3 regions of the Streptomyces sp. NPDC094147 genome follow, and region 1 is predicted to be linked to each of the others. Evidence: riboswitches for the same ligand, from Rfam matches in the RefSeq annotation. Region 1 holds a riboswitch; each other region holds the start of a gene.
The links. A riboswitch is a leader RNA that binds a small molecule or an ion and turns the genes downstream of it on or off. The one in region 1 is predicted to bind thiamine pyrophosphate.
Positions count from the first base shown of each region.

Region 2: it holds a riboswitch for thiamine pyrophosphate, as region 1 does, so the genes downstream of both, thiC (phosphomethylpyrimidine synthase ThiC) here and ACIQ8J_RS26760 (thiamine ABC transporter substrate binding subunit) in region 1, are expected to answer to the same signal.
Region 3: it holds a riboswitch for thiamine pyrophosphate, as region 1 does, so the genes downstream of both, thiO (glycine oxidase ThiO) here and ACIQ8J_RS26760 (thiamine ABC transporter substrate binding subunit) in region 1, are expected to answer to the same signal.

Region 1 covers NZ_JBIWHT010000022.1:60,196-70,372, reverse strand. Annotated here, with positions in the region: gene ACIQ8J_RS26780 (LOG family protein) at 1-632, shown strand, start outside; gene ACIQ8J_RS26775 (hypothetical protein) at 745-1,656, shown strand; gene ACIQ8J_RS26770 (ABC transporter ATP-binding protein) at 1,707-2,729, opposite strand; gene ACIQ8J_RS26765 (ABC transporter permease) at 2,729-4,342, opposite strand; gene ACIQ8J_RS26760 (thiamine ABC transporter substrate binding subunit) at 4,390-5,481, opposite strand; TPP riboswitch at 5,564-5,683, opposite strand; gene rlmN (23S rRNA (adenine(2503)-C(2))-methyltransferase RlmN) at 5,714-6,820, opposite strand; gene ACIQ8J_RS26750 (phosphatidate cytidylyltransferase) at 6,911-8,020, opposite strand; gene frr (ribosome recycling factor) at 8,020-8,577, opposite strand; gene pyrH (UMP kinase) at 8,702-9,490, opposite strand; gene tsf (translation elongation factor Ts) at 9,651-10,177, opposite strand, start outside.
Region 2 covers NZ_JBIWHT010000007.1:197,721-207,897, forward strand. Annotated here, with positions in the region: gene ACIQ8J_RS14305 (cyclophilin-like fold protein) at 102-482, shown strand; gene hisC (histidinol-phosphate transaminase) at 540-1,619, opposite strand; gene ACIQ8J_RS14315 (LacI family DNA-binding transcriptional regulator) at 2,027-3,151, shown strand; gene ACIQ8J_RS14320 (metallophosphoesterase) at 3,413-4,567, shown strand; gene ACIQ8J_RS14325 (hypothetical protein) at 4,741-5,592, shown strand; gene thiC (phosphomethylpyrimidine synthase ThiC) at 5,644-7,422, opposite strand; TPP riboswitch at 7,415-7,549, opposite strand; gene ACIQ8J_RS14335 (YibE/F family protein) at 7,621-8,967, shown strand; gene ACIQ8J_RS14340 (SsgA family sporulation/cell division regulator) at 8,979-9,416, opposite strand; gene ACIQ8J_RS14345 (IclR family transcriptional regulator) at 9,519-10,177, opposite strand, start outside.
Region 3 covers NZ_JBIWHT010000001.1:348,366-358,542, forward strand. Annotated here, with positions in the region: gene ACIQ8J_RS01600 (YhgE/Pip family protein) at 1-683, shown strand, start outside; gene ACIQ8J_RS01605 (TetR/AcrR family transcriptional regulator) at 695-1,303, shown strand; gene ACIQ8J_RS01610 (DUF4126 domain-containing protein) at 1,617-2,234, shown strand; gene ACIQ8J_RS01615 (phytoene desaturase family protein) at 2,266-3,777, shown strand; gene ACIQ8J_RS01620 (hypothetical protein) at 3,821-4,687, opposite strand; gene metF (methylenetetrahydrofolate reductase [NAD(P)H]) at 4,748-5,665, opposite strand; gene thiE (thiamine phosphate synthase) at 5,816-6,466, opposite strand; gene ACIQ8J_RS01635 (Rv2175c family DNA-binding protein) at 6,575-6,940, opposite strand; gene ACIQ8J_RS01640 (NAD(P)/FAD-dependent oxidoreductase) at 7,226-8,452, opposite strand; TPP riboswitch at 8,571-8,683, shown strand; gene thiO (glycine oxidase ThiO) at 8,681-9,862, shown strand; gene thiS (sulfur carrier protein ThiS) at 9,859-10,059, shown strand; gene ACIQ8J_RS01655 (thiazole synthase) at 10,066-10,177, shown strand, end outside.

The DNA of each region.
Region 1 (10,177 bases):
CCCGCGGCACCGCCGAGTACGGGGGCGCGGCCGTGCTCGGCCGCACCCTGGCCCGCGCAGGGTTCACGGTGGCGACGGGCGGCGGTCCGGGCGCGATGGAGGCCGCGAACCTCGGCGCGTACGCGGCGCCCTTCGCCGACGAGATGCTCGGCTCGGCCCTCGAACTCCTCGCCGGGCAGCCGTCGTTCAGGCCGTCGGTGTCCCGGTGGGCGCGGTCCGCCTTCGAGGTCCGTACGCGCTGGCCGCGCGGCGGCACCTCGGTGGGCATCCCCACCTGGTTCTACGGCCACGAGCCGCCGAACGCCTTCGCGAACGCGATCGCGAAGTACTTCGTCAACGCCACCCGCGAGGACGGCCTGCTGGCCCGCTCCACCGCGGGCGTCGTCTTCCTGCCCGGCGCGGCCGGCACCGTACAGGAGATCTTCGACAACGCCACGCCGAACTACTACGAGTCGCGGGGCCGCCCGACGCCCATGGTCCTGGTCGACCGCGCGCACTGGACGGAGCGCCTGCCCGCCTGGCCGCTGCTCCAGGCGCTGGCCGCGGACCGCCCGATGGAGGTGCGGGTCGCCCTGGTCGACTCGGTGTCCGAGGCCCCCGGGGCGCTCGCCCGCATGTCGCGCGAGCCCTGAGTGGCGAACGGGCCGAAAAGTGCGGGACCCCAGGCAACTCCCAAAGACCAGTAAACGTCTGGTAAAGCGGAGTGGGGCGAACCGGTTGCCCCCGCCATGAACGGAGTCACCCGTGCTGCTCGGTCTGCTGACCGCCATCGCCGCCTCGGTCTGCTACGGCACGGGCTCGGTCCTGCAAGCCGTCGGATCCCGCAAGTCGGCCCGCCGCGACGCGGCCGCGAGCGACCGGACCCAGCACGGCGGACCCAGCCTCTCCTCCACTGCGAAGGCCGCGACGACCTGGGAGTTCATCGTCGGGACCGTCCTCGACTTCGTCGGCTTCGGGCTCGGCGCGCTCGCCGCCCGCCTGCTGCCCCTCTTCCTCTCCCAGACGGTGATCAGCGCGAACCTGGTCATCACGGCCGTCCTCAGCGTCAGGCTGCTCGGCATCCGGCTGAGCCGCGCGGAGTGGACGTCCATCGGCGTGGTCTGCTCGGCCCTGGTCCTGCTCGCGTCGGCCGCCGGCCACGAGGGCAGCGGGCACACCCCGGTGGCCACGCACTGGTGGCTGCTCGCCGTCGCACTGCTCCTGATGGCCGGGGGCACGGTGGTGGTACGCCTGCTCGGCGCTCGCGCGGCGATCCTCGCCGGTCTGCTCTCCGGCCTCGGCTTCGGCGCGCTCGGCGTCGGCGTCCGCGTCCTGAACGGCGTCGACCCCTTCGACGCGGGCGCCCTGCTCGCCGACCCCGCCCTGTACGCGATCCTGGTGGCGGGCATCGGCGGCATGTATCTGCACACGGTGGCCCTGCAGATCGGCTCGGTCAACGGTGCCACTGCGGCGCTGGTGGTGGGCGAGACGGTGCTGCCGGGGGCGATCGGGGTGCTGTGGCTGGGCGACGCGTCCCGCGCGGGCCTCGCGTGGATGGCGGTCCTGGGCTTCGTCCTCGCGGTGGCGGGAGCGGTGGCGGTGGCGTGGTTCGGCTCCCCGGACACCCACGGCTCGGCGCAGCCCGCCCCGGCGAAGGAACTGACCCCGACGAGCTAGGCGCGGCGTCCGGGGCCCGGCGCCACCCCCGGCCCAGGCCGACCGCGGCCTCAGCCCGCCGGCAGGACCACCACGCCGCCCGCCGCGAAGGCGACCGCCACCCGGTCGCCCACCTCCGGCGCCGATTCCAGCCCGCACTCCGCCTCCAGCAACGGCCCGCCGTCGGGCCGCAGCCGCAGGGCGACGTGGTTGCCGCGGAACGTCCGCGCCTCCACCGCGCACGGCAGCCCGTCCCGCTCCGGTACCAGACACACCCCCGCGGGGCGGACCAGCAGCCGCACCGCGCCCTGCGCCGCGCCCAGCGGCACCGGCACCTTCCCCCACGGCGTGTCCGCGACCTCCCCCGCCACCGTCGCCGGCACCACGTTCTCGAAGCCGAGGAAGCGGGCCACGAACTCCGAGGCGGGATGCTGCCAGACCTGGAGCGGCGTACCGGTCTGCGCGATGCGGCCGTCCCGCATCACCACCACCCGGTCGGCCAGCGCGAACGCCTCGCCCTGGTCGTGCGTGACGGCCAGCACCGTCGTGCCCAACTGCCCGAACAGCGACCGGAGTTCGACCACGAGGCGTTCGCGCAGGGTGCGGTCGAGCTGGCCGAGCGGCTCGTCCAGCATCAAGAGCCGGGGGGAGGGCGCCAGCGCCCTGGCGAGCGCGACGCGCTGCTGCTCGCCGCCGGAGAGCGCGGCGACGGCCCGCTTCCCGGCGCCGGGCAGCCCGACCAGATCCAGCAACTCCCCGACCCTGCGTGCCTGTTCGTCCCGCGAGGCCCGCCGCATGCGCAGCCCGAACGCCACGTTCCCGGCGACGTCGCGCTGCGGGAAGAGCTGGTGGTCCTGGAACATCAGACCCAGCCCGCGCCTGTGCACGGGCACCCCGCTCTGGTCGGCGCCACCGAGCAACACCCGTCCGGCGTCGGCGGCTTGGAGCCCGGCGACGACCCGCAGCAGGGTCGACTTGCCGCTGCCGCTGGGTCCGAGCACGCACACCGTCTCGTGCTCGGCGACCTCCAGGTCGACCGCGTCGAGCGCGGCCCGGTCGCCGAAACGTACCGTCACGCCGTCCAGTCTCAGCATCAGAACTCCCCGCTCCGGTCGGTCCGCAGGCGTTCGAGGACGAGCAGCGACACCGCGCACACCACCATCAAAATCGTGCTGAGGGCCATCGCCTGGCCGTAGTTGAGGTCGCCGGCCCGGCCCAGGAGGCGGGCCACGGCGACGGGCAGCGTCGGGTGGTCGGGCCGCGCGATGAAGACGGTCGCGCCGAATTCGCCGAGCGAGACCGCGAACGCGAAGCCCGCCGCGATGAGCAGGGACCGCCGCACCAGCGGCAGGTCCACCTCGCGCCAGGCCCGCAGCGGGGACGCGCCGAGCACGGCCGCCGCCTCGCGCAGCCTCCCGTCCACCGCGCGCAGCACCGGCAGCATGATCCGTACGACGAAGGGGGTGCCCACCAGCGCTTGGGCGAGCGGCACCAGGATCCAGGAGGTCCTGAGGTCGAGCGGGGGTCTGTCGAGGGTGATCAGGAATCCGAAGCCGACGGTGACGGCGGAGACGCCGAGCGGCAGCATGAGCAGCGCGTCGAAGCCCCGCACGAGCCGTCCGCTCCCCCGCCGGGTCAGCGCGGCGGCCGCGAGCGCGCCGATGACCAGGGCGATGGCGGTGGCGGCGAGGGCGTACTGGAGCGAGTTCCCGATCGCCTCGATGGGCGGCACGAGGAAGCTGCCGTTGTCCCCGGCGGCCTGGAGCGCCCGGTAGTAGCCGAGGCCGTAGCCGTCGGGGGTGTCCAGGGAGCGTTCGATCAGGACGCCGACGGGGAGCAGGATGAGCAGCACCACGACCGCGAGCACGGATGCCAGGAGTGTCCACTGGCCGGCGCCGCGCGGGCGCCGCGCGGTCTGGGCGGGGTCCACGAGTTTCAGGGCGCTCTCGCGGCGGCGCACCGTGCGGGCGTGCACGGCGAGGATCACGCCGACCGCCGCGAACTGGACGATCGTCAGGACGGCCGCGGTCGGCAGGTCCAGGAGTTCGGCGGTCTGCCGGTAGATCTCCACTTCGAGGGTGGAGAAGGTGGGGCCGCCGAGGATCTGGACGACGCCGAAGGAGGTGAAGGTGAACAGGAAGACCATGAGCGCGGCCGCGGCGACCGCGGGGCCGAGCGCGGGCAGCGTCACCGTGCGCCAGGCGGCGAGGCGGGAGGCGCCGAGGACCCGGGCGGCTTCCTCCTGGCGGTGGTCGAGCTGCGACCACAGGCCGCCGACGGTCCGTACGACCACCGCGTAGTTGAAGAAGACGTGCGCGAGCAGGATCGCCCACACCGTCGTGTCCAGGCGCACGCCCCACAGCTGGTCGAGCAGCCCGCCGCGGCCGAGCAGCGCCAGGAACGCGGTGCCCACCACGACCGTCGGCAGCACGAACGGCACGGTGACGACGGCCCGCAGGAGCTGTTTGCCGGGGAAGTCGAAGCGCGCGAAGACGTATGCGCCGGGCAGCGCGATCACGAGGGTGAGCGCGGTGGAGGCGAGCGCCTGCCAGGTGGTGAACCACAGGACGTGCGCGATGTCCGGGTCGGTCAGCACCTCGCCGATCCGGCCGAACTGCCAGGCGCCGTCCGCTTTCAGCCCGCGGCCGACGATGGCGGCCACGGGCCAGGCGAAGAACAGGGCGAAGAACACGGCGGGCAGGGCCATCAGGCCCAGCCGCACCGCGTTGCCCCGCAGCTTCCCCGAGGGACGGTCTACTTCAGGACGAGCGAGGACCACGTCTTGACCCACTGGTCACGGTTCTTGGCGATCTTGTCGGGGGCGACGGTCGCCGAGTCGGTGATCTTCGAACCGAACGTGGTGAACTCCGCCGGCAGCGCCGCGTCCTTGGCGACCGGGTCCACGAACATCTGGAGCGGCATGTCCTCCTGGAACTTCTTGGAGATCAGGAAGTCCAGGAGCGCCTTGCCACCGGCCTCGTTCTTGGCGCCCTTGAGCAGGCCCGCGAACTCGGTCTGGCGGAAGCAGGTGCTGGTGGCGACGCCGGTCGGCGCCTCGGTGGGCTTCGGGTCGGCGTAGATCACCTCGGCGGGCGGGCTGGAGGCGTAGGAGACGACCAGCGGCCGGTCGCCCTTGGCCTTCTTGCCGCCGGCCGAACCGGAGAAGTCCGTGTTGTACGCCTGCTCCCAGCCGTCGACCACCTTGACGCCGTTGGCCTTCAGCTTCTTCCAGTAGTCCTGCCAGCCTCCGTCGCCGTACTTGGCGACCGAGCCGAGCATGAAGCCGAGACCGGGAGACGACGTCGCCACGTTCTCCGTGACGAGGAGGTTCTTGTACTCGGGCTTGATCAGGTCGTCGAAGGACTGCGGGGGCGCCAGCTTCTTGTCGGCGAAGTACTTCTTGTCGTAGTTGACGCAGATGTCGCCGGTGTCGACGGGCGTGACCCGGTGCTTGCCCTGGTCCAACTGGACGTCGGCGGGCAGCCGGTCCAGGCCCTTGGCGGCGTACGGCGTGAAGATGCCGTTGTCGAGGGCGCGCGAGAGCAGTGTGTTGTCGACGCCGAAGAAGACGTCGCCGCGCGGGGAGCCCTTGGTGAGGATCTCCTGGTTGAGGGCGGCCCCGGCGTCCCCGCTCTTGAGGACCTTCACGGTGTAGCCGGTCTGCGCGGTGAACGCCTTGAGCACCGCGTCCGACGCGGCGAAGGAGTCGTGGCTGACCAGCGTCACGGTCTTGTCGCCGGTGGCGCCGGACGCCTTCTTGCCGTCCGAGCCGCCGCAGGCCGCCAGCGTGACGACCCCGAGGGCGGCGGCGAGCGCGCCGGCCGCGAGCCTCTTGGTACTGCGCATTTCTTCATTCCTCCTGGATGTGACCAGGAAGAGACGCGGCCCTGCCCGCACGACGGCAGGTCGTGCGGGCAGGGCGCAACAGCTTGAGTAATCGCCGAACTTCCTACCCCGAATGACCGGGGCAAGGTTCAGAGGGTCTGCGGGCCGTTCCCTGAAGCGGGTCCCGCACTCTCAGCGCTGTGGCGCTCCCCTGTCGGAATATGCAGATGTTTCCGGCCAGATTACACGGGCCCTATCGCTCGGAGGCGGCGAGCTGACCGCAGGCTCCGTCGATCTCCTGGCCCCGGGTGTCGCGGACGGTCACGGGCACCCCGTGCGCCGCGATGGCCTCGACGAACGCCTTCTCGTCCTCGGGCCGCGAGGCCGTCCACTTCGAACCCGGCGTCGGGTTCAGCGGGATGAGGTTGACGTGCACCCGCTTGCCCTTGAGGAGCCGGCCGAGCAGATCGCCGCGCCACGCCTGGTCGTTGATGTCGCGGATCAGGGCGTACTCGATGGAGATGCGGCGCCCGGACTTCTCGGCGTACTCCCAGGCGGCGTCGAGCACTTCGCGCACCTTCCACCGGGTGTTGACCGGTACGAGGGTGTCGCGCAGCTCGTCGTCCGGCGCGTGCAGGCTGACGGCGAGGCGGCACTTGAAGCCCTCGTCGGCGAAGCGGTGCATGGCGGGCACCAGGCCGACGGTGGAGACGGTGATGCCGCGCTGGGACAGGCCCAGGCCGTCCGGCTCGGGGTCGGTGAGGCGGCGGATGGCGCCGACGACGCGCTTGTAGTTGGCGAGCGGCTCGCCCATGCCCATGAAGACGATGTTGGACAGGCGGGCGGGGCCGCCGGGGACCTCGCCGTCGCGCAGCGCGCGCATGCCGTCCACGATCTGGTGCACGATCTCGGCGGTCGACAGGTTGCGGTCCAGGCCCGCCTGGCCGGTGGCGCAGAACGGGCAGTTCATGCCGCAGCCGGCCTGCGAGGAGATGCACATCGTCACCCGGTCCGGGTAGCGCATCAGGACGGACTCGACCAGCGTCCCGTCGTGCAGCTTCCACAGCGTCTTGCGGGTGGTGTCGTCGTCGCACGAGATGTGCCGCACGACCGACATCAGATCGGGCAGCAGCTCCTCCTGGAGCCGGCCGCGCGCGGCGAGCGGGATGTCGGTCCACTCCGCCGGGTCGTGGGCGTACCGCGCGAAGTAGTGCTGCGAGAGCTGCTTGGCGCGGAACGGCTTCTCGCCGATCGCGGCGACGGCTTCCTTGCGCTCGGCGGGCGAGAGGTCGGCGAGGTGCCGCGGCGGCTTCTTGGCTCCGCGGGGGGCGACGAAAGTGAGTTCTCCGGGCTTGGGCATGGTTCCTCAAGTGTCTCAGACGTACGGAAAAGGGCTCGCCGTCCTGTGGACGACGAGCCCTCACCGTTCAAAGCCGTACGAAAACGCAGGTCAGCGGGTCCCGACGAAGATCGCGAGGAGCAGCCAGACCACCGGCGCCGTCGGCAGCAGGGAGTCCAGGCGGTCCATGATGCCGCCGTGGCCCGGCAGCAGGGTGCCCATGTCCTTGATGCCCAGGTCCCGCTTGATCATCGACTCGCCGAGGTCGCCGAGCGTGGCGCTCGCCGCGACCGCGAGGCCGAGCAGCAGGCCCTGCCACCACGTGCCGTCGTCGATCAGGAACTGCATGCACAGCGCGCCCGCCACCATCGCGAACGACACCGCGCCGAACAGGCCCTCGCGGGTCTTCCCGGGGCTGATGCGCGGCGCCAGCTTGTGCTTGCCGAAGCGCCAGCCGACCGCGTACGCGCCCGTGTCGCTGACCACCGTGAGCAGCAGGAAGGTGAGCACCCGCCAGGGCCCGTCGGAGGCGGTGAGCAGCATCGCGACGAAGGTGGCGAGGAACGGCACGTAGAACGCGGCGAACACACCCGCCGTGACATCCCTGAGGTAGCCCTCGGGGCGTTCCGTCATCCGCCACACGAGCACCGCGAGCGAGGTGAGCGCCATGGCGACCCACGCGCCCTCGGGGCCGCTGGCGTACCCGGCGACGACCATCGCCGCGCCGCCGACCGCGAGCGGCACCAGGGGCGCCTTGATCTGCTTGCGCTCGTCCAGGCGACTGGTCAGCTCCCACAGACCGACGACCACGGCGACCGCGATGACCCCGACGAAGGCGGCCTTCACGATGAACAGCGACGCGAGGATCACCGCGCCGAGCCCCACGCCGACCCCTATCGCGGCCCGCAGATCGCGGCCTGCCCGCTTCTTCTCCGGCTGCGCGGGCACGGGCGGGGTGGGCGGAGGGCTTGCCATGGGCTCCTGCGGCGTCTCGTCGCGGAACAGGGAACCGCCCAGCCGAGCGGCCCCCGGGTCGTGTTCGTCGCGGTCAGTTGCGTCTCTGCCTGCGTCGGGAACGACGGGCATCTGCTGCGTCCTCGACAGAGGCGGGGCGTCATACGCATCGTATGCAGGCCCCGCCGGGAACGCCCCCTGGGAAGGCCCCTCGGGGGTTCCCCAGTATTGGGGTCTCGGCGGAGCCCCCCAGGAAGAGTCGTTCATCAGACCTCGAGCAGCTCTGCTTCCTTGTGCTTGAGCAACTCGTCGACCTGCGCCACGTACTTGGCGGTGGTGTCGTCGAGCTCCTTCTCCGCACGGCGGACCTCGTCCTCGCCGGACTCCTTGTCCTTGACGAGCTTGTCGAGGGCGTCCTTCGCCTTGCGGCGCACGGAGCGGATCGACACCTTGGAGTCCTCGGCCTTGGTGCGCGCGACCTTGATGTAGTCCTTGCGGCGCTCCTCGGTGAGCTCCGGGAAGTTCACGCGGATGATGCTGCCGTCGTTGCTCGGGTTGACGCCCAGGTCCGAGTCGCGGATGGCCTGCTCGATGTTGCGCAGCGCGCTCTTGTCGAACGGGGTCACCACCGCCATGCGCGGCTCCGGCACCGAGAAGGAGGCCAGCTGGTTGATCGGCGTCAGCGCGCCGTAGTAGTCCGCCACGATCTTGTTGAACATCGCCGGGTGCGCACGCCCGGTGCGAATCGCGGCGAAGTCCTCCTTGGCGACCACGACGGCCTTCTCCATCTTCTCCTCGGCCTCGAGGAGGATTTCTTCGATCACGCTTTGCTCCTGCATGTCTTGGGTGGGCCGGGAGTTCTCAGTGCGACCTGAGGCCCTGGGCCCTGGATAACCAGCGTCTTTCCCTGCACGGTGTCCGACCGGCAGGGGATTGTCCATCCCCCGGTCAGGCCCGGGTGCCCTGGTCGCTCACGAGGGTGCCGATCTTCTCACCCTTGACGGCGCGCGCGATGTTGCCCGCTGTGAGCAGCTCGAAGACGAGGATCGGGAGGTTGTTGTCGCGGCACAGGGTGATGGCGGTCATGTCGGCGACCTTCAGATCCCGCGTGATGACCTCGCCGTACTCCAGCGCGTCGAACTTCACCGCGTCCGTGTTGACGCGGGGGTCGGAGTCATAGACCCCGTCCACCCCGTTCTTGCCCATCAGCATGGCCTCGGCGTCGATCTCCAGGGCCCGCTGGGCTGCGGTGGTGTCGGTGGAGAAGTAGGGCATGCCCATGCCGGCGCCGAAGATGACGACGCGGCCCTTCTCCAGGTGGCGTACGGCCCGCAGCGGGATGTACGGCTCGGCGACCTGACCCATCGTGATGGCGGTCTGGACGCGCGAGTCGATGCCCTCCTTCTCCAGGAAGTCCTGGAGGGCGAGGCAGTTCATGACCGTACCGAGCATGCCCATGTAGTCGGAGCGCGCCCGGTCCATACCGCGCTGCTGGAGCTCGGCCCCCCGGAAGAAGTTGCCTCCGCCGATGACGACGGCGATCTGCGCGCCGTCCCGGACCACTGCGGCGATCTCGCGGGCGATGTTGTGCACGACGTCGGGGTCGACACCGAGCCCCCCACCGCCGGCGAACGCCTCACCGGAAAGCTTCAGCATGAAGCGCCCGGCGACCTTGCCGTCATCGCGCTTGTTGTCGGCCGGGTGATCGGCCTTGGCGGCGTCCGCGCCCTGATTCATGGGGATCTCCTCGTGCACATACGAAGAAGGCCATTGCCGGTGGGTACTCGTAGTCCCTAGCGGCAATGGCCTCCTCGTCAGATCTGCGGTCGTCCGTCGCGTGCGCGGCCGACGACTGCCTCAGACCCTAGCGGGGTCTAGTGTCGAACGCTGAACAGACTCAGATGCCAACCTTGATGCGCGTGAAGCGCTTCAGGGTGACACCGGCCTCCTTCAGGACCTGCTCGACGGACTTCTTGTTGTCGAGCGCGTACGGCTGGCCAAGGAGCGTGGCGTCCTTGAAGAAGCCGTTGACGCGACCCTCGACGATCTTCGGGAGCGCGGCCTCGGGCTTGCCCTCGGCGCGGGTGGTCTCCTCGGCGACGCGGCGCTCGGTCTCGACGACCTCGGCCGGAACGTCCTCACGGGTGAGGTACTTCGGCGCGAAGGCGGCGATGTGCTGCGCGATGCCCTTGGCGACCTCGGCGTTGTCCTGGTCGAGCTCGACCAGAACACCGATCTGCGGCGGCAGGTCGGGCATGGTGCGGTGCATGTACGCGGAGACGAAACCGTCGGAGAACTGCGCGAAACGGTCCAGGACGATCTTCTCGCCGAGGTTGGCGTTGGCCTCGTCGACGTACGCCTGAACCGTCTTGCCGGCCTCGATCTCGGAGGCGAGCAGCGCGGCCAGGTCGGCCGGCGAGGTGG
Region 2 (10,177 bases), on a different contig from region 1:
AGCATTATGTCGTACACGCTGTCGGCTGCTTCAGGGGGGGTCCCCCTAAAACATGGACACCCCCTTCCCGGCAGATTCAACATCTTGTTGAATTCGGCGCCATGGAGAACCAGCTGCGCATCCGCATCTCATGGCCCGCGGGAAGCCTCACCGCGACACTCGAAGAAACCCCCACGAGCACGGCGCTCGCGGGGGCACTCCCGATCACTTCCACCGCCCACACCTGGGGCGAGGAGGTCTACTTCGACACCCCCGTCTCCCCCGCCCCGGAGCCGGACGCCCAACAGGTGGTGGAGCCGGGCACGGTGGCGTTCTGGACCGACGGCGACGCGCTCGCGCTGCCCTACGGCCCCACGCCGATCTCGCGCGGCGAGGAGTGCCGGCTCGCGAGCCCCTGCAACATCCTCGGCCGCATCGACGGCGACCCGCGGCTGCTCGCCACGGTCCGCTCCGGCGACCCGATCAGGGTCGACGCCCTCTGAGAGCCTGTGGCCACACCCCAGCCTGCGCGGCTGACGGGCCACAGACCCTGAGGCGCGTCAGATCTGCTTGCGGAAGCCCTCCGCGACCTTCAGGAACAGGTCGTTGGCCTCGTTCTCGCCGATCGTGACGCGCACTCCCTCGCCCGCGAACGGCCGGACCACGACGCCCGCCTCCTCGCACGCCGCGGCGAAGTCGACCGTGCGCTCCCCGAGGCGCAGCCAGACGAAGTTCGCCTGCGTCTCGGGCACGGTCCAGCCCTGCTTCACCAGGCCCTCGTACACCCGGGCCCGCTCGCACACCAACGCGCCGACGCGGCCCATCAGTTCGTCCTCGGCGCGCAGCGAGGCGACCGCCGCGTCCTGGGCGAGCTGACTGACGCCGAAGGGCACGGCCGTCTTGCGCAGCGCCGCTGCGACCGGCTCATGGGCGATCGCGAAGCCGACCCGCAGCCCGGCGAGCCCGTACGCCTTGGAGAAGGTGCGCAGGACCGCCACGTTCGGCCGGTCGCGGTAGATCTCGATGCCGTCCGGCACCTCGGCATCGCGGATGAACTCCCGGTACGCCTCGTCGAGCACCACCAGGACGTCGGAGGGCACCCGGTCGAGGAAGCGCTCCAGCTCGGCTCGGCGCACCACCGTGCCGGTCGGGTTGTTCGGATTGCAGACGAAGATCAGCCGGGTCCGGTCGGTGATCGCGTCGGCCATCGCGTCGAGGTCGTGCACCTCGCCGGCAGTCAGCGGCACCCGGACGGACTTCGCTCCACTGATCTGGGTGATGATCGGGTACGCCTCGAAGGAGCGCCAGGCGTAAATGACCTCGTCACCGGGGCCGGAGGTGGACTGGAGCAGCGACTGCGCCACACCCACCGAGCCCGTGCCGGTGGCCAGGTGCGCGACGGGAACACCGAAACGGTCGGCCAGCTCGTTCATCAATCCGGTGCATGCCATGTCCGGATAGCGGTTGAAGTTCCCCGCGGCCGTGATCGCGCTCTCCATCACGCCGGGCAGCGGCGGGTACGGGTTCTCGTTCGAGGAGAGCTTGTAGGCGACCGGGCCGTCGGACGCCGCGGGCTTGCCGGGCTTATAGGTGGGGATGCCGTCCAGCTCGGCGCGCAGCTTGGGGCTCGTCTCGCTCACCGCAGGTCCTCCTCGACCGTTCCGTGCACGTACTGCGCGCGCCGCCGCGGACAGCCGCGTACACATCCAATACTCCTCACCTTATGAGGATTCGGCTTCCCTGCGAATAGCGGGCGAGAACCGGTTCCCGGCGGGCGCGCGGGGAGGGGGAGCGCCGCTGTTGTGGCCGCACGCCGGTGGCCCGCGCCGTGGCGCGCATCACCCATGAGGGTGAGTTGAGACCTCTTCGAGACATCGGGCAGTTGTCAGCCGCGTACGGGTCGACAACCTTCACCACAACGTCAATTGCCCCAACCCCCTTGCATATAAAGGCCATTAGCAGCTTACGATCATGCAGAAACGTGCCTGTCAACGCGTGCATATGCACCAGGGCCAACCGCCTGTCATCGCCCTACTATCGGCTCGCCATGACAGCAGCAGGGAAGCACCAGGTGAGCCGGTCGACCGGTCGCCGGCTGGGGCGGGCGGGCATTCGGGACGTGGCCGCCGCCGCCGGTGTCTCCATCACGACCGTCTCCGACGCGCTCAACGGCAAGGGGCGGCTCCCCGACGCCACCCGCCGACACGTCCGCGAGGTCGCAGACCGGCTGGGCTATCGCCCATCCGCGGCGGCCCGCACGCTCCGTACCGGAAAGTCGGGCCTCATCGGCCTGACCGTGACGACCTACGGGGATGAACCTTTCACCTTCACCGAATTCGCGTACTTCGCCGAGATGGCGAGAGCCGCGACCTCGGCCGCGCTAGCCCGCGGCTACGCCCTTGTCATCCTGCCCGCCACCTCACGCCGCAGCCCGGCGGACGTCTGGTCGAACGTCGCCCTCGACGGCACCGTCGTCATCGACCCCTCCGACCAGGACCCCGTCGTCACCGAACTCGTACGCCAAGGTCTTCCGGTCGTCTCCGACGGCCGCCCGGCGGGCTCCCTGCCCGTCACGGCCTGGGTGGACAACGACCACGAGGCCGCCGTGCTCGGCCTGCTCGACCATCTCGCCGCCGCCGGCGCCCGCCGGATCGGCCTGCTCACCGGAACCACCACCGACACCTACACCCGGCTGTCCACCGAGGCCTACCTCAGCTGGTGCGAACGCGTCGGCCAGGACCCGGTGTACGAGTCCTACCCGGCCCACGACCCCTGTGCGGGCGCCGTCGCGGCCGACCGGCTGCTCGCCCGCCCGGACCGGCCCGACGCCGTGTACGGCCTCTTCGACCCCAACGGCACCGACCTGCTCGCCGCCGCCCGGCGGTACGGACTGCGGGTGCCCGAGGACCTGCTCCTCGTGTGCTGCAGCGAGTCCACCGTGTACGCCACCACCGAACCGCCCATCACCACGCTCTCGCTCAAACCGCGCCGCATCGGCACGGCCGTCGTCCAGCTCCTCATCGACGCGATCGAAGGGATCGACAACGGTCACCCGATCGAGCAGGTGATACCGACCGAACTGATCGTGCGGACGTCGTCCCAGCGCCGTCCGCCGCGCACCACGGTCAGCCCGCCGCGCTCCCCGGCCAAGGACCAACCCGGGCCGAACTAAGGAGTGATCCGCGGCCGGTCGGCGACCGCCGACCGGCCGGTGTGGGATTGAGGGCCGGTCGAATCACCAGGATCAGCCCGGACCAGACCCCCACATTCGGGGCATAACGACCTGTGAACGCCACCCGCACCCGGATTGACCACCCCTGGTGCGTCACAGAGCATGAAGCTCATTCCTATGATGGGCGCACGACACCACGGATCCCCTCCCGACCTGGAGGCTCCTACGGTGTACGGCGGCGCGACGGTGGTGGAGGGGTCGATGACTCAGGGGGCCGGTCAGGGACCCGTGCGGACGGAGACGTTGCGTGACTTCCGGGTGCCGCCGTACGCGCAACAGGCCCCTGCGCCACACCCGGAGGAAACGGCTGCCCCGCCGGAGCCGATGGCGCCGGTGTTCCACCAGGAGCCAGCGGACCGCCACCCGGAAGCACCCGCGCCGCTCACGCAGCCTCCGGCACCCGGCGGGGCCACCCGTCCGGGTGATGAACCCTCCGAGGACTACACGCCGACCGCCCGCGACCTCCCGGTGATCAACCGGGGGGACACCCTGCGGCTGCCGACGGTCGAGCCCGTCGCCCCGCAGGCGCCGGACGGACCCGGCCCCCTGTACGTCGTCGGCGACGTCCACGGCTACCTCGACGAACTCCTGGCCGCCCTGCGCGAGCAGGGCCTCATCGACGAGTCGGGCAACTGGGCCGCGGGCACCGCCCGCCTCTGGTTCCTCGGCGACTTCACCGACCGGGGACCCGACGGCATCGGCGTCATCGACCTGGTGATGCGGCTCTCCGCCGAGGCAGCAGCCGCCGGCGGCTACTGCAAGGCCCTCATGGGCAACCACGAGCTGCTGCTCATCGGCGCCAAGCGGTTCGCCGACACCCCGGTCAACTCCGGCGCGGGCACCGCCACCTTCCAGGCCGCCTGGCTGCTCAACGGCGGCCAGAAGGCCGACATGGACCGGCTCCAGGACGTCCACCTGCAGTGGATGTCCCGGCTCGACGCCATCGAGCAGGAGGACGACCACCTGCTCATGCACTCCGACACCACCGCCTATCTGGAGTACGGCGACTCCATCGAGGCCGTCAACGACACCGTCCACGCCATCCTCAACCGGGGTGACGCCGACGAGTGCTGGGACCTGTTCCGCAAGTTCACCAAGCGCTTCGCGTTCCGCGACGACGCGGGCCCGCAGGCCGCCCGCGAACTGCTCTCGGCATACGGCGGACAGCGCGTGGTGCACGGCCACAGCCCGATTCCGTATCTCCTCGGCGAGGTCGGCACCGAGGACGGCGAGGAGGACTCGCGCCCGGTTGTGGAGGGTCCGCACGTGTACGCCGACGGTCTCGCCATCGCCATGGACGGCGGCGTGACCATGGCCGGAAAACTGCTGGTCCAGCAACTTCCGTTGCATGACTGACGGTTGATGGGGAAGCCGTTCCGCAAAGCGCCGGGTATGCCATTTACGGAAACACCCTGTCACCCCGTGCCGTAGCGGCTCTACCATCGGGTTATTCGTAGCAGGCTCTCCTCCGTTTCCGCCCAACTGCCCGTTCGTCAGGCGGGCTTCCCGGCCCTACGGAGCATCGGGGGATGCACATGAACAGCGCTCCGCACCTGCTGGCCGAGGACCGCCCGGAGTTCGAGCGGATCCTCGACGAGGCACTGCGCACCGCGCATGAACGGCCCGAGCTGTCCGGTATCGGCGACCGCCTCAACGCCGTGCAGCTGCGCACCATGGTGCTCGCCGCCGGGATCTTCATCACCGAGCGGGCGAGCGCCGAGTACGAGCACTACGTCGCGGCGCGCGAAGAGCTGCGCGCGCCGTCCGGCAAGGGAGACGCCGGCCGCGGCTCCGACCTGGTGTCGGCGGCCGGCGAGGCACTGGAGCCCTCGGGCGCGGGCATCGGCGCCGTCGTCACCGTACTGGCCCCGATACTCGCGGGCACCGCCGCCGCGATCTTCCTGCTGGTCGGCTACATCCTGAAGATGCTCAACCCGCAGCCCGCTTTCGCCGACACCATGCTGACGGCCGGCTGGTTCTTCGGCGCGCTGACCGCCGCCGCCATACTGGCCGCAGGCATCGGCCTGCTGCTCACCGCGCTGCGCAACGGCGCGACCCAGGTCGTGGCCATCGACGAGGACAGTGAGGCGGACGCGCCCGACGAGCGCACCCAGGAGGTCGCCCGCGCCCGCGAGGCCTGGCGCCACGCCCTGCTGGAACGCGGCATCTACCCTTTCCTGCGTGACGCGCTCGCCGACCCGAGCATCGACCCCGGCGCCCCGACCCCGCGCCGCCCCATGGGCCGCATCCCCACCCTCGGCTACGACCGCCCGGGATTCGACAGCCCCGACGAAGGCGCCTCCCCCAACAGCCACCCCAGCTTCACGAGCCCCGACTTCACCAGCCCCGACTTCGGTGGGCCGGAGCACCAGCCGGACTGAGCGGCCAACGGCCGGACCGGGTGTTTCACGTGAAACACCCGGTCCGGTACGTCAGTCGGCGAGGGGCAGGTACACCCGGTTCCCGCTCGCCGCGAACTCCGCCGACTTCTCCGCCATCCCGGCCTCGATCTCATCGGACTTCAGATCGCCGCCGTGCTCGCGCCTGATGTCCTGCGAGATCTTCATCGAGCAGAACTTCGGACCGCACATCGAGCAGAAGTGCGCGGTCTTGGCCGGCTCCGCGGGCAGCGTCTCGTCATGGAACTCCCGGGCGGTGTCCGGGTCGAGGGCCAGGTTGAACTGGTCCTCCCAGCGGAACTCGAACCGGGCGTCCGAGAGCGCGTCGTCCCACTCCTGCGCACCCGGGTGCCCCTTGGCCAGGTCCGCCGCGTGCGCGGCGATCTTGTACGTGATGACGCCGGTCTTCACGTCATCGCGGTTGGGCAGGCCGAGGTGCTCCTTGGGCGTGACGTAGCAGAGCATCGCGGTGCCCCACCAGGCGATCATCGCCGCACCGATGCCGGAGGTGATGTGGTCGTAGGCGGGCGCCACATCGGTGGTCAGCGGCCCCAGGGTGTAGAACGGGGCCTCCTCGCAGATCTCCTGCTGGAGGTCGATGTTCTCCTTGATCTTGTGCATCGGGACGTGCCCGGGGCCCTCGATCATCGTCTGTACGTTGTGGCGCTTGGCGATGGTGTTGAGCTCCCCGAGCGTGCGCAGCTCCGCGAACTGCGCCTCGTCGTTGGCGTCCGCGATGGAACCCGGCCGCAGGCCGTCGCCCAGCGAGTACGTCACGTCGTACGCCGCGAGGATCTCGCAGAGCTCCTCGAAGTTCTCGTACAGGAACGACTCCTTGTGGTGCGCCAGGCACCAGGCCGCCATGATCGAGCCGCCGCGCGAGACGATGCCGGTCTTGCGGCGGGCGGTCAGCGGCACGTACCGCAGCAGTACACCGGCGTGGACCGTCATGTAGTCGACGCCCTGCTCGGCCTGCTCGATGACGGTGTCCTTGTAGATGTCCCAGGTCAGTTCCTCGGCGCGGCCGTCGACCTTCTCCAGCGCCTGGTACAGCGGCACGGTGCCGATGGGGACGGGGGAGTTGCGCAGCACCCACTCGCGGGTGGTGTGGATGTTGCGGCCCGTGGAGAGGTCCATGACCGTGTCCGCGCCCCACTGGGTGGCCCACGTCATCTTGTCGACCTCCTCCTCGATGGAGGAGGTGACCGCGGAGTTCCCGATGTTCGCGTTGACCTTCACCAGGAACCGCTTGCCGATGATCATCGGCTCGATCTCGGGGTGGTTGATGTTGGCGGGCAGCACCGCGCGGCCCGCCGCGATCTCCTCGCGGACGACCTCGGGGGAGACATTCTCGCGAATCGCGACGTACTCCATCTCCGGGGTGATCTCCCCGCGGCGCGCGTACGCGAGCTGGGTGACGGCCTGGCCGCCGCGGCCCCGGCGGGGCTGGCGCGGACGGCCGGGGAAGACCGCGTCGAGGTTCTTCAGGCCCCCACGCGGCGAGGTGTGCTTGATGCCGTCGTCCTCGGGGCGGACCGGGCGGCCCGCGTACTCCTCGGTGTCGCCGCGCCCGATGATCCAGTTCTCCCGGAGCGGGGCGAGGCCGCGGCGGACGTCGGTCTCGACGTCCGGGTCGGTGTACGGCCCCGACGTGTCGTAGAGCGTCACGTCCTTGCCGTTGGTGAGGTGCACCTGGCGGACCGGTACCCGGAGGTCGGGGCGCGACCCCTCGACGTACCCCTTGTGCCAGCCGATGGACTTCCCGCTCTCCTCAGTGCTGGAGGCAGGCGTGCGTGCATCCTGAATGGTCATGAGACCTACTCCCTACGCCGGCATTACCCGGTAACAGGTTCGGCGGTCGGCGCAGCCTGTTCCGTACGGTTCGTACGGCTTTCAGCGCCCTCTCAGCCCGGTGCTCCGAGCTCCCGCGTGTGCAAAGGTGTCACCACGCTAGCGTCATCACTGGCGCGCTGAACAGAGGGCCCCCTCCGTTCTTGCGATGATCGGGCGGTGACCTCACCAGAACCGCACCTTCCGCACCAGCCGAGCGGACACGGCCACGGGCACGGCCACTCGCACGGCCACGGCCCCGCCGCGCCCGTGTCGAAGCACCTCCGCAAAGTCATCGCCGCTGTGCTGATTCCTTTCTCCGCAGCGGTAGTTGTGGGTCTCGTGGTGCTCTGGCCGGGCGGCGCTCCGCCGCACCAGCGCACCGGCGTCGGCTTCGACCGCCAGACCCAGCAGGCCAAAGTCATCAAAGTGGACAAGGTGGACTGCAAGACGGTCAATGCCGGTCAGACCCCGTCGAACGGCGACACCTCCACCGCCGAGGGCCAGCAGGCCAGGCGTGCCCAGCAGGGCCTGTGCGGGAAGGCGACCGTCGAGGTCACCTCGGGCAAGGAGAAGGGCCGCACCTTCACCGAGATCGTCCAGCCCGACTCACCCCGTCAACTGCACCAGGGCGAGGGCGTGATCGTGGCGTACGCCCCCGACGCGCCCCATGACCTGCAGTATTCGGTGACCGATGTGAACCGCAGGGTGCCGATGGCACTGCTGGCCGGGATCTTCGCGCTGGCGGTCGTGGTCGTCGGCCGGCTGCGCGGGGTGATGGCACTGGTGGCACTGGTGGTCTCGTTCGCGGTGCTGACCCTGTTCATCCTGCCGGCGGTCCTGCAGGGCTCCAATCCGCTGCTAGTCGCCGTGGTCGGAGCGAGCGCCATCATGCTGATCGCGCTCTACATGTGCCACGGCCTCTCGGCCCGCACCTCCGTCGCCGTCCTCGGCACTCTCGTCTCGCTGATCCTGATCGGCCTGCTCGGCTCGGTCTTCATCGGCTGGGCCTCGCTCACCGGCAACACCGACGACAACACCGGTCTGATCCACGGCCTCTACCCGAACATCGACATGTCGGGCCTGCTGCTCGCCGGCGTCATCATCGGCTCGCTGGGCGTGCTCGACGATGTGACGGTCACCCAGACCTCGGCGGTCTGGGAGCTGCACGAGGCGAATCCGACGATGGGCCCGCGCGGTCTGTACCGGGCGGGCATCCGGATCGGCCGCGACCACATCGCCTCGGTGGTCAACACTCTGGTCCTCGCGTACGCGGGCGCGGCGCTGCCCCTGCTGCTGCTGTTCTCGATCGCGCAGAGCAGTGTGGGCACGGTGGCCAACAGCGAACTGGTCGCCGAGGAGGTGGTCCGCACGCTGGTCGGGTCGATCGGACTCGTCGCCTCGGTGCCGGTGACCACCGCGCTGGCCGCCCTGGTGGTGTCCGCCGACCGCCCGGCCTCCAACGCTCGCACCGCCGCACGGCCGAGTCCGGTACGCAGTGGGGGCGGCCACCGCCGCAAGAAGTAGCGGGCTCCGGGTCAGCCGGCGTTCTGCTCCTCGGCGAGGATGCGGCCGAGCGCGTCCTCCAGATGCCCGTCGAAGTCACCGAGCGTCCGCTCCTGCCCCAGGGGTACGAGCCTGTCGGTGCGGTCGAGGAAGGCCACCAGGGGTGCGGCGCCGGCCCGGAACATGGCCCGGTCGGTGCCCACCTGGAGCCGGATGCGCACATCGGAGAGCTCCTGCGCATCGGTGGGCTCGATCCGCACATCACCGTCCCCGGTCGGCCCATTGATGCCGTCGAGCAACAGCTCGCGACCGAAAGCCCAGGTGACAGGCGTGTCGCCGGGAAGGTGGAAGGTCATCCGCACCGCATACGGGTCCGCCGCCTCGTACGTCAGCTCCACCGGGATCCGAAAGGAAAGCTCCTCGGAGACGAGGAAGCTCATCATCACTTCTGCCTCAACCGACCCACGCATCACACGTACCCCGCTTTAGCTGAAACTGGCCGGGATTGATCCCCCATGGCCCTCTTGACGCCATCGTGCTGTAAGCGCTAACAGATCACAAGGAGTGAGTTTTCAGATACTGATAGAGAACGCGAGCGAACTGAGCAGGCTCCCCACTTCGCCCCGTAGCTGCTCGATCGCGGGCAGCAGCCGTTCTTCCTGGTGGAGGGGCATGGAAATGGCCAGGGTCGCGGCGCTGGAACCGGCGGTGATGGGGATGGCGGCGCAGACGGTGCCCATCGCGTACTCCTGCCGTTCGATCACGGGCCGCATACGCTCCGTAGCCGTCAGCCGGTCCAGCAGGGCACGCCGGTCCCGCACGGTGTAGGGCGTGATCGACTGGACCGGGTGGCGGTCGAGGTACTCCTCACGCATACGGTCGTCGAGCTGGCTCAGCAGGCACTGCCCGATCGCGTGGGCGTGCCCCGTCTCGCGGAAGTCGGCCCACTCCTCGACGGCGGGCACGGCGGGCGTGTCGGCAACCCCGGCGACCTCGATCTCACCCTCGCGGTAGACCGCGAAGTAGACGGGCACCCCAATGGAATCCCGCCAGTGGACCAGCGAATCGGCGATCTTGATGCGACGATTCTGCAGCGCGCCGCCGTGCGCCAGCCGCTCGGCCGCCGCGCCGAGGACGAACACCCCGTTCTCGCGTCGCAAATAGCCCTCGTGGGTCAGGGTCCGCAGCAGGTGGTACGCGGTGGGAAGCGGCAGTCCGGCCTCTCGCGCCA
Region 3 (10,177 bases), on a different contig from region 1:
AGCAGGCCCGTGACCAGCGCACCGACGTGATGTCCGACCCGGTCAAGCTGGCCTCGCAGGCGCTGCACAAGGCCCCCAACTACGGCACCGGATTCGCCCCCTACTTCATCCCGCTCTCCCTGTGGGTGGGCGCGATGGTCGCGTACATGCTGATCCAGCCGCTCAACCGGCGGGCGCTGGCGGCCGGCGCCTCGGCCTGGCGGATCGCGTTCGCGGGCTGGCTGCCGGTGGCGGCCGTCGGGGTGCTCCAGATCGCCGCGCTGATGTCGGTCCTGCACTTCGGGCTCGGGCTCGAAATGCAGCGCACCGCCGGGACGCTCGGCTATCTGGCCCTGACCTCCTGCTGCTTCGCGGCGATCGTTCAGTGGCTGAACGCCAAGTTCGGGGCGGCCGGACGCATCCTGGTGCTCGCCGTCCTGATGCTCCAGCTGACGTCGGCGGGCGGCACCTATCCCGTCCAGACGAGCCCGGCCTTCTTCAACGCCATCCACCCCTACCTGCCGATGAGTTACGTGGTCGACGGGCTGCGCAGGCTGATCACCGGCGGCGACCTGGGAGTGGTCTGGCAGGGCTGCGCCGTCCTGGTGGCGTTCACCGCGGGCGCCCTCGCGCTGACCGCGCTCTCCGCCCGGCAGAAGCAGGTGTGGTCCCTGGACCGGCTGCACCCCGAGCTGAGCCTGTGAGAATCGACGCCATGGACAGCAGCAGCACCAGACGGCAGGCGACCCGGCAGAAGCTCTACGAAGCCGCCGTGACGCTGATCGCCGAGCAGGGGTTCTCGGCCACCACCGTGGACGAGATCGCGGAGCGGGCCGGCGTCGCCAAGGGGACGGTCTACTACAACTTCAAGAGCAAGACCGAGCTCTTCGAGGAGCTGCTGCGGCACGGCGTGGGTCTGCTGACCGCGTCTTTGCAGGCGGCGGCGGACGAAACCGCCGAGCGGGGTGGCACCAAGGTCGAGGCCCTCGACGCGATGATCCGGGCCGGTCTCGGCTTCATCCACCGCTATCCGGCCTTCACCCAGCTGTACGTCGCCGAGCTGTGGCGCACCAACCGCGCCTGGCAGTCGACCCTCCTGGTGGTGCGCCGGGAGGCGGTGGCCGTGGTCGAGACGGTGCTGCGGGACGCGGTGGCGGCGGGTGAGCTGAGCGAGGAGATCGACATTCCGCTGACGGCGGCCGCGCTGGTCGGGATGGTCCTGGTGGCCGCGCTCGACTGGCAGGCCTTCCAGAGCGAGCGCTCCCTCGACGATGTCCACGCGGCACTGTCAAGGCTGCTGCACGGGCGGGTCAGCGGACGCTAGCGCGTACCGCGAACGCTGTACGGAACGACAAAAGTGCGCCGGGCCGGTGCGGTTCGATCCCCCAGAACCGCACCGGCCCGGCGCTTCCCCCGTACGCTCCCCCCGTACCTCCTCACGTCCGGGGAGCCGCGCCGGTTCCGCCGCCCCGTGCCGGCGGTGCCCGCGCCGCGCCCCTTCCGTGGCCTCCACTCTCCCGTCCGCGCAGGTGGGAACCCATCCGCGCACCTACTCATCTCGCCTTCTAGGTACGGATACTCAGACGTCCGCGCTCAACCTCAGCGGGAAGCGGCCGGGGCTGGTTACGATCATGCCCGTGTCCGTACTCCCCCTCGTGTTCACCAGCGGCTGGGCAAGCGGGGTCAACGCGTACGCGGTGGTCCTGCTGCTCGGCATTTTCGGCGCCACCGGTCTCACCGACGACGTGCCCGGAGCGCTCCAGCGGCCCGATGTCCTGATCGTCGCCGGCGTCCTGTTCCTCTGCGAGGCGGTCGCGGACAAGATCCCGTACGTCGACTCGGTCTGGGACTCCGTGCACACGGTCATCCGGCCGGTCGCCGGCGCCGTGGTCGGGGCGCTGCTCGCCGGGCAGAACGGTTCGCTGCCGGACCTGGCGGCGGGCGCAGTGGGCGGCTCGACCGCGCTGCTGAGCCATCTGGTGAAGGCCGGGACGCGGATGGCGGTGAACACCTCGCCCGAGCCGTTCAGCAACATCGCGCTGAGCACGGCGGAGGACCTGGGCGTCGCCGGGATCATAGTCTTCGCGATCTTCCACCCGCTCGCGGCGGCCGTGATCGCGGGCACGCTGCTGGCACTTGGCCTCGTGATACTGGTCGTGCTGTGGCGGAAGATCCGCCGTTTCCGGCGGCGCAGGGCGCAGCGCCGGGAGGAGAAGCGGCTGGCCGCGGCGGGGGTCCACCAGCCACCGGAGTGAGTTGTCAGTGGCGGCGGTTAAGGTCGCAGACATGGCACGGATTGCGGTGATCGGCGCCGGTGCGGGCGCCATGGCGGCTGCTGCCCGGCTGGCCGTGGCAGGCCACCGGGTGACGGTGTACGAGCGCTCGTCGACGTACGGCGGCGCGCTGGGACGGTTCGAGCGGGACGGGTTCGTCTTCGACACCGGCCCCGGTCTGCTGCGGCTGCCCGCGGTCTACCGCGACCTGTTCGTGAAGACCGGCAAGGAGCCGCTGGAGAGCTGCGTGGAGCTCGCCCCGGTGGACCCGGCCTCGCGCCACCTCTTCGCCGACGGTACGGAGGTGTCGCTGCCCAACGCCTCGCGCGCGGGCGTGGTTTCGGCGCTGGACGCGGCTCTGGGGGCGGGCGCGGGCGAGCGCTGGGGCGAGTTCCTGGGGCGGGCCAGGGAGGCCTGGGACCGCACGCGCCGGCCGCTCCTGGAGGAGCCGCTGTGGCCCGACTGGCAGGTGCTCGCCCGCGATCCCTACCCGGCGCCGAAGCAGCGCAGGCTGCTCCGTCCGCCCCGGCAGGCGGCCACGCTCGGCGAGGTCGCCGCGTGGGAGCTGGGCGGGGGCCGGCTCGGCGCGCTCCTGGAGAGCTACGCCCTGGAGTACGGCCTGGATCCGCGCACGGCCCCGGCGTCCGCGGCCGTGCTGCCGTACATGGAGCAGACCTTCGGCAGTTGGTACGTCCGCGGCGGCATGCGCGAGCTGGCGCGCGCGGTGTACGAACGCTGTGCCGCCAGGAAGGTCGGGTTCGTCTTCGGCGCCGAGGTGCGGGGGGTACGGGAGAAGGACGGCCGGGCCGCTGGTCTTGAGCTCGCCGACGGCACCGTGGTGGAGGCCGATCACGTGGTGTGCGGGGTGGATCCCCGGGCCCTCGAACCGATGCTGCCCGGCCGGGAGTTGTGGGGATCCGGGCGGGTGCGGCCCTCCGCCGAGGGCGTGCCGAGCCGTTTCTCGGTGCTGCTGGCACTGCGCGGCGGGCGCCCGGGTGACGCCGTGCACCGCACGGTGGTCCACTCCCCCGACGCCACGGCCGAGGCCCGCGCGGCCTTCGCGGGCCCGCACACCGAGCCCCCCACCGTCACGGTTCTGCGCCCCGACGATCCGACGGTGCGGCCCGACGACGACCACGAGGCGGTGACGCTCACGGCGACGGTCGCACCGCACGGGCCGGTCGACTGGAGCGACGACACCCTGGTCCGGCGGTACACGGACGATCTGATCGCGGCCGCCGTACGGGCCGTGCCCGATCTGCGGGAGCGGCTGCTGTGGCACGAGGCGCGCACGCCGGTGCACATGGCGCGGGCGTCCGGCGCCCGGGGCGGTTCGGTGCCCGCGCCCTCACTGGCCGGGGCCGGGGCCGGATTCCTGCACCCGTCCAACACCACCGCTCTGCCGGGGCTCCATCTGGCGGGCGGCTGGGCGCATCCCGGCGGCGGGCTCGCGCATTGCGGGATGTCGGGCGCGCTGGTGGCCGGGCTGATCGTGGAGGGGGAGGACTTCCGGGGCTCGCAGTGATTCCCGGTCCGAACCCCGTTCCCAGCCTCGGCCCCGGGCACGGTCAGTAGCGGTACGGCTGCTGCTCGGGGTGGTGGGGCAGGTCCGGGTGGTTCGGGTCGTACGGGGCGTACGGCTGCTGGACCTGCTGCTGCTGCTCGTACGGGGCGTACATCTGCTCCCCGTCGCGCTGCTGGGGCACCCACACCCCGCCGGGCGGGGTGTCCGTCCCGTACTGCGCGGTGAGCGGGTCCGGATAGTGCTGCTGCTGGCCGCCGAAACTGTCGTAGCCGCTGTACGTGCCGTAGGCCTGGCCGCCGTTGCCGATGTACGGGTCGGAGTAGGCGGCGTACTGCTGCTGCCCGGCGCCCGTGTCGTACTGCGGGGCGTAGGGATCGGCGTACGGCTGCTGCGGGTCGTACGCGCCGTACTGGGGCTGCGCCTCGGGCTGCGGCGCTGGGCTGTAGACGCCGTACTGACCGGTGTCGTCGGGCAGCGGCTGCGGCTCGTACACCGACTCGGCGTGATCGGCATGATCGGCGTGCAGGGTCTCGCCGTTCGCATCCGTGGAACCGGCCGCGGCGGTGTCCCCGTACTGCAGGTCGGAGACTTCCAGGACCGGTTCGGGCGCGGGGGCGGACTTCCGGCCCGACCTGCGGCGGCGGCTCGCGCCCGGCCTGCCGCCGAGCGCCCAGCCGGTGGAGAAGCCGCGCCGGAAGGAGAGGGTGACGTACACCTGGCCGACGGCGAAGGCGATCGCACCCAGGATGATCACGAAGACCGACGGGATCAGGACACCGATCACCACACCGAGGAATCCGGTGAAGGCCAGCAGCCGCCAGCGCAGCCTTGCCTTGTACTGCAGCAGCACCTCACCGAGCAGCCACAGCGCGACGATTCCGAACGCGATGTAGAGGACCGTCCAGCCCATGTACGTCCCTCTTCTCCTGTCCCGGGTGCGGCCGTCCCCCGACCCGGAACCGCTTACCGGCTACGCCCGCTGGTGCAGACCGAGATTCTCGTAGATTTCGAGCGTCGCCGTGGAGTTGTTGAGGGTAATGAAGTGCAACCCGGGTACGCCATCGGCGAGCAGCCGCGAACAGAACTCCGTGGCGAACTCGATTCCAATGGAGCGTACAGCGGCCGGATCGTCCTTGACTGCCAGCATCCGGTCCCGGAGGGTCTCCGGGAAGACGGCGGTGCTGAGTTGGGGCAGTCGTTCCAGCTGCTTCACGCTGGTCACGGGCATGACCTCGGGGATGATCGGGGTCTCGCAGCCGGCCGCCGAGACCCGGTCGCGCAAGCGCAAATAGTTCTCGGGCTCGAAGAACATCTGGGTGATGGCGTAGTCGGCGCCCGCGCGGCACTTGTCCACGAAGTGCCGGATGTCGGAATCCCAGTCCTGTGACCGCGGATGCATCTCGGGGAAGGCCGCGACGCCGACGCAGAAGTCTCCGGACTCCCGGATGAGCGCGACGAGTTCGGCCGCGTACGTCACGCCCTGGGGGTGCTTGACCCACTCGCCCATCGGGTCGCCCTTGGGGTCGCCGCGCACCGCGAGGATGTTGCGGATCCCGGCGTCGGCGTACTGGCCGACGGTGTGGCGCAGTTCGGCCACCGAGTGCCCGACGGCGGTGAGGTGGGCGACCGGGGTGAGGGTGGTGTCCTCGGTGATCTGCTGGGTGGCCTCGACGGTGCCGGTGCGGGTGGAGCCGCCGGCGCCGTACGTCACGGAGACGAAGTCGGGGGCGACCGCTTCTACCCGGCGCAGCGCGTTCCAGAGGTTCCGCTCACCCTTCTCGGTCTTGGGCGCGTAGAACTCGAAGGAGTACATGGTCTCGCCGGTCGCGAGCATGTCGCGCACGGTTCGTGCGCGATCCGTCCTGGTGGAAGCTGTGCCAAGGGCCATACTCGCAGGTTAGCCAGGGGTGTCCGGTCCCCCAACAGGACCGGGGTAATTTGTCCAGATTGTCGGATTCTTGTCCACCCCTCGGACAGCGCTCGGACATCCGGCCCCATCCCGGGGTGCCGCCGGTCCGGCCCGGTGCGGCGGACCGGGCTAGCCGAGCCGCTCCCTGACCCGCTTGGCGAGGTCGGCGGCGGCCGCGGCGGGGTCGTCGGCCTCGGTGATCGCCCGTACGACCACGACCCGGTCGGCGCCCGCGTCCAGGACCTCGTCCAGGTTGCCCGCGTCGATGCCGCCGATCGCGAACCAGGGCCGGTCGGTACCGAGCGAGGCGGTGTGACGCACCAGGTCCAGGCCCGGCGCGTGGCGGCCCGGCTTGGTCGGGGTGGGCCAGCACGGGCCCGTGCAGAAGTAGTCCACGCCCGGCTCGGCGGCGGCCGCGGCGGCCTCCGACTCGGCGTGGGTGGACCGGCCGATCAGCACCCGCTCGCCCAGGATGGCCCGCGCGGCGGGCACCGGCAGATCGCCCTGGCCCAGGTGCAGCACGTCCGCACCGATGGCGTGCGCCACATCGGCCCGGTCGTTCACCGAGAGCAGCTTGCCGTGCCGTCGGCAGGCGTCCGCGAAGACGGCCAGATGGTCCAGCTCCTCGGCGGCCTCCATGCCCTTGTCCCGCAGCTGCACGATGTCCACGCCGGACGCCAGCACGGCGTCCAGGAACTCGGGCAGGTCGCCCTGGCGCTTGCGCGCGTCCACGCACAGGTAGAGCCGGGCGTCGGCGAGCTGCTCACGGGCCGTGGGCATGGAAGTCCCCCGTTGTGTTCGTGTTCGGCCGCGCCGAGGTGCACGGGCCGGTTCGGAACCGGACCGTACACCGCGGCCTGTCGAGGCTGGTCGGTGGGCTCGTTCAGATCAAAGGGCGAGCGCCTGGGCGCGGCGCTTCACCTCCGTGCCGCGATTCTCGCTGAGGGCCTGCGCGGGGGTGCCGGGCAGCGTCGGGTCCGGAGTGAAGAGCCACTCCAGCATTTCTTCGTCGGAGAAGCCGTCGTCCCGCAGCAGGGTCAGGGTGCCGGCGAGCCCCTTGACCACCTTGTCGGTGTCGATGAAGGCGGCCGGCACCTGGAGCGCACGGTTCTCACCGCGGCGTACGGCAATGAGCTGGCCCTCCTTGACCAGCTGCCGTACGCGCGTCACCTCCACGTCCAGCATCTCCGCGATGTCGGGGAGGTAGAGCCAGGCGGGGACGAGAGCATCAATCTTTGCGTCAATCTCGGTCACGGTCCAAGCGTGCCACCTCCCACTGACAGTCGGTACCCGGGTGGTCCCGTCCGGCTACCCGGGGGCCGCGCCCACGGCCCCCGCCGTTTCCCGTCCGTCCGCCTTCGCCCGCGGGCCGCGCGCCGGGGGCTCCCCCCCAGACCCCCGCTCCTCGAACTCCCCCAAGGACCAAAGGTCCAGGGGGGACCCCCATGAGGGGCTGGTTTTTTGCTGACCAGCAGCGCCGCAGAGGCTGATTTTTTTGCCGGCCGGTACTCCAGCCGGGACCGACTCGCGCGACACCCCTCAGCCCACCCGCACCGCCGACTTCAGTGGCACCGACGGGTCCGCCACCCTCTCGCGGTCGAGGGGGGTCGCCGACTCGATCAGCTTGCGGCCCTGGGCCAGGTCCCGGGGGCGGCCCACCGCCAGGACGGCCACCAGCGCCTCGTCGCGGAGCCAGCAGACGGACCAGGGGGCCGTCGTCGGGTCGCCGCGCCAGACCAGCTCGTCGGCGTCGGTGTGGTGGCCCGCGTACTGGACGAAGCGGCCGAACTGCTCGGACCAGAAGTACGGGACCGGGTCGTAGTCGGCGGCCGCCTCGCCCGCGATGTCGGCGGCGACGGTGCGCGGGCCCTGCAGCGCGTTGTCCCAGTGGTGGACGAGCAATCGCTCGCCGAAACGGGCCGAGGGGAACGAGGCGCAGTCGCCGACCGCGTACACGTCGGGGAGCGAGGTGCGCAGCCGGGCGTCCGCGGTGATCGCTCCCTCGGGGCCGAGCGCGATGTCCGAGCCGGCCAGCCAGCCGGTCGCGGGGCGGGCGCCGATGCCGATGACCACGGCGTCGGCCTCCAGCCTGCGGCCGTCGGCGAGCAGCACCTCGCCCGGCACGACCGCCTGGACCCGGGCGCCGGTGAGGAGTTCGGCGCCGGACTCGGCGTACCAGGTGGCCATGGGGGCGGCGACCTCGGCGGGGAGCACCCCGGCCAGCGGGCGGTCGGCGGCCTCGACCACGGTGACCGCGCAGCCCGCCTCGCGTGCGGCGGTGGCGAACTCCGCGCCGATCCACCCGGCTCCCACGACCACGATCCGGTGCCGCTGGTCGAGGACCGGGCGCAGCCGCCGCGCGTCGTCCAGCGTGCGCAGCAGGTGGACGCCGGGGACGCCCGCGCTGCCGGGCAGCGTGAGGGGTTCGGCGCCGGTGGCGATGACCAGGGTGTCGTACGCGACCTCGCCCCCTTCCGTCACCACCCGGTGCTCGGCGGGGCGCACCCCGGTCACTTCGAGGCCGAGGCGCAGCTCCACGTCGAGTGCCTCGAAGTCCACCTCGAAGGCCGAGCCCTCGGCCTTGCCGAGCAGCACCGCCTTGGAGAGCGGGGGCCGGTCGTAGGGCTGGTGGGGTTCGGCGCCGATGAGGGTGATGGCTCCGGCGAAGCCCTGTTCGCGCAGGGCCACCGCGGTCTGCACGCCGGCCATGCCCGCGCCGACGACGACCACGTGCCGCGCTTCGGAATGCGTCTGCTGTTCGCTCACCCGATCACCATAAGCATCTGACGTTTCGTCAGGTAAGGGGTCCCGTCATCGCACACGCTCCTCCACCACCCCGACGCTCCCTACTGCGGATTGGGGGCTAGGGCTATGGTGGCAGGAGTAAAGCACTCGCGGGAGCCCGGACGCACCGGGCTGAGAGGGAGGCTGGGCGGCCTCCGACCGTACGAACCTGATCCGGGTCATGCCGGCGAAGGGAGGGGCTGGACGCCCATGCGTTCTTCTCGAAGCGGATCCCCCGAAGGGTCCGACGTCCTCGTGGTCGGGGGCGGCATCATCGGGCTCGTCACCGCCTGGCGGGCCGCCCAGCGCGGCCTCGGTGTCGTGCTCGCCGACCCCGAACCGGGCGGCGGGGCCGCCCAGGTCGCGGCCGGGATGCTGGCCGCCGTCACCGAACTGCACTACGGCGAGCAGACCCTGCTCGCCCTCAACGTCGAGTCCGCCCGCCGCTACCCGGCCTTCGCGGCCGAGCTGACCGAGGTCACGGGCCTGGACACCGGCTACCGCGCCTGCGGCACCCTCGCCGTGGCGCTCGACTCCGACGACCGCGCCCACCTGCGGGACCTGCACGCGCTTCAGGTCCGTTCCGGCCTGGAGTCGGAGTGGCTCTCCGGGCGCGACTGCCGCCGCCTGGAACCCATGCTCGCGCCGGGTGTGCGCGGCGGGCTCCGGGTCGACGGCGACCACCAGATCGACCCGCGCAGACTCGCGAAGGCGCTGGTCGCCGCGTGTACGCGGGCCGGGGTGCGGTTCGCGTACGGCTGGGCCGAGCGGCTCTCGGTGGTACGGGACCGGGCCGCCGGCGTCGTCCTGGCGGACGGCACCGCGCTCGTCGCCGACCAGGTCGTGCTCGCCGCGGGCAGCCTCAGCGGCAGGCTGGCGGGCGTACCGAAAGAACTGCTTCCGCCGGTGCGTCCCGTGAAGGGCCAGGTCCTGCGGCTGACCGTGCCGCCCGCGTACGCACCCTTCCTGTCCCGGACCGTGCGGGCGGTGGTGCGGGGCGGCGAGGTCTATCTCGTACCGCGGGAGAACGGCGAACTCGTCGTCGGCGCCACCAGCGAGGAGCTGGGCTGGGACACCACGGTCACCGCGGGCGGGGTCTACGAGCTGCTGCGCGACGCGCACGAGCTGGTGCCGGGGATCACCGAGCTGCCGCTCACCGAGACCCGGGCCGGACTGCGCCCCGCCTCCCCCGACAACGCGCCCCTGCTCGGCCCGACCGCGCTGCCCGGCCTGCACCTCGCCACCGGCCACTACCGCAACGGCGTGCTGCTCACCGCGGTCACCGGCGATGTCATGGCGCACGTCCTGACCACCGGCGAACTGCCCGACGAGGCACGCCCGTTCACCCCCCGACGCTTCACCTGTGCACCTCAGGAGCTGACGACCGCATGACCATCTCCGTCAACGGCGAGCCCCGCGCGCTCGCCTCCGGGACCACCCTCGACGCCCTCGTCGCCACCCTCACCCCGGCCCGCTCCGGTGTCGCCGCCGCCGTCAACGAGGCGGTCGTGCCGCGCAGCGCCTGGCCGACGACCACGCTCGACGACGGCGACCGCGTCGAGGTCCTCACCGCCGTGCAGGGAGGCTGAGCCGCCATGGCCGACGACCCGCTGACCATCGCCGACACCGCCTTCGGCTCACGCCTGATCATGGGCACGGGCGGGGCGCCCAGCCTCGGCACCCTGGAACGCGCGCTCGTCGCGTCCG